DNA from 2 places in the Azonexus sp. MM2026_4 genome. Region 2 is predicted to be linked to the other one. Evidence: predicted binding sites of a transcription regulator. Region 2 holds the regulator's gene; the other holds the start of a gene.

Region 1 (4,192 bases), 980 kb from region 2:
CGCGCTTGAAGTTCAGTTCCTGGTATTCCTGGGTGGTCGTCCAGTTGAAGATTTCCCAGACCTTTTCCTTGGAATGACCTTCCTCGAACTGAGCCTTCTTGTTGGTCAGGGTTGCCTTGTAATCGTCGTCACGGAACAAGGGGTAGCACGGCTTGATCTTATCTACGGTTTGCATCTTGATCTCCTTCGCCCGCACCACCTATCTGTGGATACGGGCGTAAGTTGTACGATTACTGCGGAATCAGGCGGCCTTCTTTTCGGCTTCCGAAGCATCCTTCTGCCACGGGGCCTTCATCAGGTTCCAGCACGGATTGTTCAGGGTCAGATCCATGTCCTTGGCGAAGATGGCGAAGCCGTCGCAGCCGTGGTACGGGCCCGAGTAATCCCAGGAGTGCAGCTGGCGGAACGGAATGCCCATCTTGTGGAAGACGTACTTTTCCTTGATCCCGGAGCCGATCAGGTCGGGCTTGCAGGCCTTGACGAACTCTTCGAACTCGTAGCCGGTGACGTCGTCGTAGATCAGGGTGGCGTCGCCCATGTCCTTGATCGTGCGGTCGTAGTCATCGTTGTGGGCGAATTCGTAGCCGGTGCCGACCACTTCCATGCCGAGGTCTTCGTAGGCGCCGACCACGTGACGCGGACGCAGACCGCCGACGTACAGCATGACCTTCTTGCCTTCCAGGCGCGGCTTGTACTTGGCGATCACCTCGTCCATCATCGGCGTGTACTTTTCGATGACGGCTTCGGCGCCAGCCTTGATCTTGTCGTCGAAGAAGGAAGCAATCTTGCGCAGCGATTCCTTGATCTTGGTCGGGCCGAAGAAGTTGTACTCGAGCCAAGGAATCCCGTACTTCTCTTCCATGTGGCGGGAGATGTAGTTCATCGAACGGTAGCAGTGCAGCAGGTTCAGCTTGACCTTCGGCGTGTTTTCCATTTCCGCCAGGGTGCCGTCGCCGGACCACTGGGCAACCACGCGCAGACCCATCTCTTCGAGCAGGATGCGCGAAGCCCAGGCGTCGCCGCCGATGTTGTAGTCGCCGAGGATGGCGACGTCGTACGGGGTGGTTTCGAAAGCCTGACCGTCACGGTTGGAGAGGATCCAGTCGCGCACCGAGTCGTTGGCGATGTGGTGACCCAGGGACTGAGAAACACCGCGGAAGCCTTCGCAGCGCACCGGCACGACCGGCTTGCCGATCTGGGCGGCGGCCTTCTTGGAGACGGCTTCGATGTCGTCACCGATGAGGCCGATCGGGCATTCCGACTGAACCGAGATGCCCTTGTTCAGCGGGAACAGGATTTCGATTTCGTCGATCAGCTTGGCCAGCTTCTTGTCGCCGCCGAAGACGATGTCGCGTTCCTGGAAGTCCGAGGTGATGTTCAGTTCGCAGAAGGCATCGACGCCGGTGGTGCCGACGTAGTAGTTGCGGCGACCGGCGCGGGCATACTGGCCGCAGCCGACGGGGCCGTGCGAGATCGAGATGATGTCCTTGATCGGACCCCAGACCACGCCCTTGGAACCGGCGTAGGCACAACCACGCATGGTCATGACGCCGGGCAGGGACTTGCGGTTGGAAGTGATGCACTTCTTCGACGACTCGAGTTCCTTGTCGTTGATCATCAAGTGCTTGGCCCGATCCTTCTTGGCCTTCTCGGGATAAACCTCCAGCACCTCGGCAATGAGGGCGGCCGATTCTTCGCGGGTGAGCGCTGCCATGGTGAAACTCCTTTCGTTGCGTCGGCATCTATCTGTGCACGACGCCACAGTGGGTATTGATGACTATTCGGTCTGCCGCCGTGGCGGCAGGACCGGGGCAACTGATCAGGCGGCCAGTTCGGCAGCGGTCTTGCCGACGATCGATTCGTCTTCCGCTTCCATGATGCCGAATTCCATCAGCAGGTCTTCCAGCTCTTCCATTTCGACCGGGGTCGGGATGACGAAGTTGGTGTTGTTGACGATCTTGTTGGCCAGGGCGCGGTACTCGTCGGACTGCTTGTGGCTCGGATCGTATTCAACGCAGGTCATGCGGCGGATTTCGGCGTGCTGCACGACGTTGTGACGCGGCACGAAGTGGATCATGGTGGTGCCGAGACGGGCGGCCAGGGCCATGATCAGTTCGTCTTCGCGGTCGGTGTTGCGGCTGTTGCAGATCAGGCCGGCCAGACGCACGCCACCGGAGTTGGCGTACTTGACGATGCCCTTGGCGATGTTGTTGGCGGCGTACATGGCCATCATTTCGCCGGAGCAGACGATGTAGATTTCTTGCGCCTTGTTTTCGCGGATCGGCATCGCGAAGCCACCGCAGACGACGTCGCCGAGCACGTCGTAGAACACGAAGTCGAGGTCTTCGTCGTAGGCGCCTTCTTCTTCCAGGAAGTTGATGGCGGTGATGACGCCGCGGCCGGCACAGCCGACGCCGGGTTCCGGACCGCCGGATTCAACGCACTTGACGCCGCCGAAACCGATCGACAGGACATCTTCCAGTTCCAGGTCTTCGACCGAGCCGGCTTCAGCGGCCAGGTGCATGACCGTGGTCTGGGCCTTGCTGTGCAGGATCAGGCGGGTCGAGTCAGCCTTCGGGTCGCAGCCGACGATCATGACCTTCTTGCCGGACTCGGCGAGAGCGGCAACCAGGTTCTGGGTGGTGGTGGACTTGCCGATGCCACCCTTGCCGTAGATGGCGCATTGACGCAGTTTTGCCATGGTGTAATCTCCTTGAACTGTCAGTCGATTTGAAAATGATTGGTGAGTGTCGCGACTGACCTTCTGCACGGAGCGTGCCAGGTTGACTGACAGAACCCAAATAGCTGATTATTAAATGGAAAATTTTTCCGGGCAGTTGCCCGAAGGGGCGCAGGTTTGCGACAAAGAGCGCGGCTTGTGTCGGGGTGACGACAAAGCGAGCCTGCCGCGCGAGGCACGACTGCCGATCAATCGCTGCAACCTGCCGGCGGTGGTGCTGGGCAGCCTGACCTACCAGCGTCATCCCTCGCCGCTACTGATCGACGGCGTCGCCGAACTGCACCACGACCTGTTTCGTCGCCTGGCGCTGGCCGGCGACGATGCCGAACGGCGCGGCGAAGTGTTCCGCGACTACCTGACCGTCCGTTTCCAGCTCGAATGGCCCGAGGAGATGGGCTATACCGGGCGGCGCAAGGGGCGCGCCAAGGCCAATTACGCGCGCATGATCCGCGGCTGGAGTTTCGATTCGGACAGCCGCGAAGGGGCGGTGCTGAAGGGCTGGGTCGAATCGCGCTTCGGCCTGCTGCCGCGCTGGCACGGGCTGCCGCTGCGCGACGCCGGCGGCGACAGCTGGCTGCGCTACATGGAAATGCGGGCCAGCGGCCTGTACGGGACGAACGCGCTGGAAGCCCAGTTCGACCTGGTCTACACCTACTGCCAGTACGAACTGGCGCGGCGCCACAACGGCGCCCGCCATGTCACCCTGTATCGCGGCGTCAATCGCGTCGCCGACTACGAAATCCTGCAGCGCGGCGCGGGCGGCCGCCACACCCTGCTGCTCAACAATCTCAGTTCCTTCACCTGCAGCCGCGAACGGGCCTGCGAGTTCGGTGACTACATCCTCGCCGTCGAGGTGCCGCTGACCAAGATCTTCTTCTACTGCGGCCTGCTGCCCGGCGTGCTGCAGGGCGAGGACGAATTCCTGGCGATCGGCGGCGTTGTCGACGTCACGCTGTCGACGCGCTGAAGCGCCGGCATTCAGTCGGCCGGGTGGGGGTCGGCGAGGCGGCCGGCAATCTCGGCAAAGGCGTCGATCTGCTTGAGGAAGCTGTCGACGACGCGTGGGTCGAAATGCGTGCCACGGCCCTCGCGGATGATGTCGACCACCCGCTCGAGCGGGAAGGGCGGCTTGTAGTGGCGGCGCGAGACCAGCGCGTCGAAGACGTCGGCGAGCGCCATCAAGCGTGCCGCCAGCGGGATTTCCTCGCCCTGCAGCTGGCGCGGGTAGCCCTTGCCGTTCCATTTCTCATGGTGGCAGCCGGCGATCTCGCGGGCGACCTCGAGGAAAGTCAGCGCGTAGTGGATTTCCGCCGGCGGCTGCGGCTGGCTGGCGTGCTCGGCCAGTACCCGATCGATCGCCTCGCCCAGCGCATCGGCGCCGATCTGTGCATGTTTCATCATGATCGCGAATTCCGGCGGCGGCAGCGGGCCGGGCTTGCACAGGATATCGTC
Region 2 (4,192 bases):
TTATTGGCCCGGCGCGAACATAGCCGGGCCGAGCTGCATGCCCGGTTGGCCGCCCAGGCCGAGTCCGGCGAGGCGCTGCTGGCGGTGCTCGATGCGCTGGAGCAGCAGGGGCTGCTGTCCGACGACCGCTATGCCAGGCAACGGGTGGTCGCCCGTGCCGGCCGCTATGGCAACGCCCGTCTGCGCCAGGAGTTGAAGCAGCGCGGTATCGGCGACAGCGAGATCGCGGCGGCGCTACCGGAGGCCGGCGACGAGCTGGAACGTTGCCGGGCGATCTGGGTCAGGAAGTTCGGCCAGCCGCCGGAATCTCCGGAAGAGCGTGCAAAACAGACGCGTTTCCTGCAGTATCGCGGCTTTTCCCATGAAGCGATCCGCCATGTCCTGCGTGGAGTCGAAGACGAATGAGCCTGCCGTCAGCCACCCTGTCCGCCCATAACCTGAAAAAGCGCTACAAGGCGCGGACTGTCGTCGAGGACGTTTCCTTCGCCGTCAGGTCGGGCGAGGTGGTCGGCCTGCTCGGTCCGAACGGCGCCGGCAAGACCACGTGTTTCTACATGGTCGTCGGTCTGGTGGTTGCCGATGGCGGCGAGGTCTATATCGACGAGGAGCGCTTGACCCATCAGGCGATGCATGCCCGGGCCCGCCTCGGACTGTCCTATCTGCCGCAGGAAGCATCGGTGTTCCGCAAGCTCAACGTCGAGGAAAACATCCAGGCGGTGCTGGAGTTGCAGAAGCTGACGCCGACCGAGATCGCCGCGCGGCTCGAGGAGTTGTTGAGCGAGCTGCATATCGGCCATGTCCGCCATGTCAATGCGGCGGCGCTTTCCGGCGGCGAGCGGCGGCGTGTCGAAATTGCCCGGGCGCTGGCGACCAATCCGCGTTTCATTCTGCTCGACGAACCTTTCGCCGGTGTCGATCCGATCGCCGTGCTGGAAATCCAGAAAATCATCCGTTTCCTCAAGGATCGCGGCATCGGTGTCCTGATTACCGACCACAATGTTCGCGAGACCCTCGGCATCTGCGATCACGCAGTGATCATCAACGCCGGTCACGTCCTGGCTTCCGGGCGGCCGGAAGAAATTGTCGACAATGAAAGCGTGCGCAAGGTATACCTTGGCGAACATTTCCGGCTTTGATTCCTACGTGACCAGACCATTCCCGCAATGAAACCGGCACTCCAGCTCAAACTCTCGCAACATCTCGCCCTGACGCCGCAGTTGCAGCAGTCGATCAAGCTGCTGCAACTGTCTACGGTCGAGATGCAGCAGGAGATCGAACGCTATCTGCTGGAAAACCCGATGCTGGAGCGCGACGACGACGGCCCGACCGAGTCGTATGCCGCCGCCCAGCAATTCGATTCGCCGGACAAGGCAAGCTCGGCAGAGACGGCAAGCCCACCGGAAAGTCACGAGGACGCTCAGGGCGAGCCGCCGATGACCCCGGACGACGTCGATGACGACCGCTGGTCGAGCGACGCCGGTACCTTCACCGGCGCCGGGCGTGACGAGGATGACGACAACGACCCGCAGGACAGTCACGCAGCCAATGTCAGCCTGCGCGAGCACCTCGGTTGGCAACTGGGAATGACCCAGATGTCGGAACGCGATCGCAGCCTGGTCCGTTTCCTGATCGAAGCGCTCGACGATGACGGTTATCTGGCGACGCCTCTCGATGAACTCTGGGAAACCCTGCCCGCCGAGTACGAAGTCGAACTCGAAGAGCTCGACATCGCCCTGCGCCACATCCAGAACTTCGATCCGACCGGTGTTGGCGCCCGCGATCTGCGCGAATGTCTGCTGCTGCAGCTCAAGGTCGAGGAAGATTGCGCCGAGCGGACGTTGGCCATGGCCATCGCCGACAAGCACCTGGAACTTCTGGCCGCCCGCGATTTTGCGCGGATTCGCCGACTCACCGGCTGTGACGACGAAATCCTCAAGGGCGCCCACGAACTGATCACCAGCCTCAATCCGCGGCCGGCCGCCGGCTATTCGCAGATCGAAGCGCGTTACATCACGCCCGATGTCATCGTCAAGAAACTCAAGGGCAAGTGGACGGCCTACATCAATCCGGACGCCTACCCTCGCCTGCGCATCAACCGCTTGTACGCGGAAATCCTCGCCAAGCAGCGGCGCGGCAACGGCAATCTGAGCGGCCAGTTGCAGGAAGCACGCTGGCTGATCAAGAACGTCCAGCAGCGTTTCGAGACCATCCACCGCGTCACCCAGGCCATCGTCGACCGCCAGCGCCAATTCTTCGAGCACGGCGAAGTCGCCATGCGGCCCCTGGTCCTGCGCGAGATTGCCGACCTGCTCGGCCTCCACGAATCGACCATTTCACGGGTGACCAGCCAGAAATACATGGCGACGCCGCGGGGAATTTTCGAGCTCAAATACTTCTTTGGCAGCCACGTATCCACCGATACTGGCGGTGCCTGTTCTGCCACCGCCATTCGTGCGCTGATCAAGCAATTGATTTCGGCGGAGGATGGCAAGAAGCCCTTGTCGGATAGTCAATTATCCGAAATACTAGGCCAGCAGGGAATCGTCGTTGCCCGACGCACGGTCGCCAAATACCGCGAATCGTTGAACATCCCGCCGGTCAATTTACGAAAGACCCTGTAGAGAGAGGAGAAAAAATGAATCTGCAAATCAGCGGTCATCATATTGAAGTTACCCCGGCCCTGCGCGAATACGTCGAGAACAAGCTCGAACCCGTTCTGCGTCACTTCGACAAGGTGACCGGCGTCAGCGTCGTGCTCTCGGTCGAGAAGCTCAAGCAGCAGGCTGAAGTTACCCTGCACGTGCCGGGCAAGGACATCCATGTCGAGGAAGCCGGCGACGATCTTTACGCAGCGATCGATGCCATGTTCGACAAGCTCGACCGCCAGGTCCAGAAGTACAAGCAGAAGGTGCAGGATCACCATCGCGGTGAGAAACCGTCGCAGCACCTTGAAGGCGAATAAGCCGGCCCTGACCGCAGCCATTCCCGGCTGCGGTCTTTTTGCTTCAACACTTTCCCATGACCCCCCTAGACAACATTCTGACTGCCGACCAGGTTCTGCTTGATTTGGATGCGAGCAGCAAGAAACGTGTTTTCGAACAGGCCGGGATGCTTTTCGAAGGTCGGCTCGGCATGGCCCGGACGCAGATTTTCGATAGCCTGTTTGCTCGCGAGAAGCTGGGCTCCACTGGCCTCGGTCAGGGCATCGCGATCCCGCATGGCCGCATCAAAGGCCTGAAACAGGCGGCCGGTGCACTAATCCGCCTGACCACACCGATTCCCTTCGATTCGCCGGACGGCCGCCCGGTCACCCTGCTATTCGTGTTGCTGGTGCCGGAGCAGGCGACCGAGGAGCATCTGCAGATCCTTTCCGAACTGGCGCAACGCTTCTCCGACCGGGCCTTCCGCGAAGCCCTGCTGGCGGCGCCCGACGTCGCAACCGTTCTCTCCCTGTTCAAGAAGTCCTGATTCCGCGCCGTGCGCCACATCAGCCTTGAACAGTTGTACCAGGACAACCGCGAGCAGTTGTTGTTCAACTGGGTAGTCGGCCAGCGTGCCGACCGTCGGGTCGAACTGAAGGCGGCGAGCAATTACGGCGCCGACGTCGTCGGCCACATCAACATCATTCACCCGGAACGCCTGCAGGTCATGGGGCAGGCCGAGTACGACTGGGCGATGCGGATCGGCGAACGCCGCTTCGGCCAGCTATTCAGCGATCTGTTGTCGGCCAGGACGCCGGCGATGATCGTTGCCGATGGACTCAAGCCGCCCGATTTCGTGCTCGAAGCCTGTCGGCAGGCCGATGTGCCGTTGATCCTTTCGCCCAAGCATTGTTCAGCGGTGATCGATCACCTGCGCATCTACCTTTCCGCTCGCCTCGCCGATACGGTCAGCCTGCACGGGGTATTCATGGACGTGCTCGGCATGGGCGTGCTGATCACCGGCGATTCCGGGGTCGGCAAGTCGGAACTGGCGCTCGAACTGATTTCCCGCGGCCACGGCCTGGTTGCCGACGACGTCGTCGAAATGGCGCGCATCGCGCCAACCACGATCGAGGGCCGTTGCCCCGGCATGCTGCGGGATTTCCTCGAGGTGCGCGGGCTCGGGCTGCTCAACATCCGTACCATCTTCGGCGAAACGGCGTCGCGCCGGAAAATGAAGCTGAAGCTGATCGTTCACCTGCAGCGGACGA

What was found. The regulator sigma-54, encoded in region 2, starts transcription at its own class of promoters, with help from an activator protein. The targets are predictions, from matches to a motif close to TGGCACGCTTNCTGCTNA.
Region 1: a site for sigma-54 is predicted at 2,764-2,781, ahead of nifH (nitrogenase iron protein). Genes of this name have one in related genera too.

The regions. Positions count from the first base shown of each region.
Region 1 covers NZ_CM148380.1:1,936,490-1,940,681, reverse strand. The annotation lists gene nifK (nitrogenase molybdenum-iron protein subunit beta) at 1-175, opposite strand, end outside; gene nifD (nitrogenase molybdenum-iron protein alpha chain) at 242-1,714, opposite strand; gene nifH (nitrogenase iron protein) at 1,820-2,701, opposite strand; gene AC0KWY_RS08975 (NAD(+)--dinitrogen-reductase ADP-D-ribosyltransferase) at 2,817-3,707, shown strand; gene AC0KWY_RS08970 (response regulator) at 3,719-4,192, opposite strand, start outside.
Region 2 covers NZ_CM148380.1:2,917,271-2,921,462, reverse strand. The annotation lists gene recX (recombination regulator RecX) at 1-405, shown strand, start outside; gene lptB (LPS export ABC transporter ATP-binding protein) at 402-1,136, shown strand; gene AC0KWY_RS13770 (RNA polymerase factor sigma-54) at 1,164-2,621, shown strand; gene hpf (ribosome hibernation-promoting factor, HPF/YfiA family) at 2,636-2,962, shown strand; gene ptsN (PTS IIA-like nitrogen regulatory protein PtsN) at 3,019-3,468, shown strand; gene hprK (HPr(Ser) kinase/phosphatase) at 3,478-4,192, shown strand, end outside.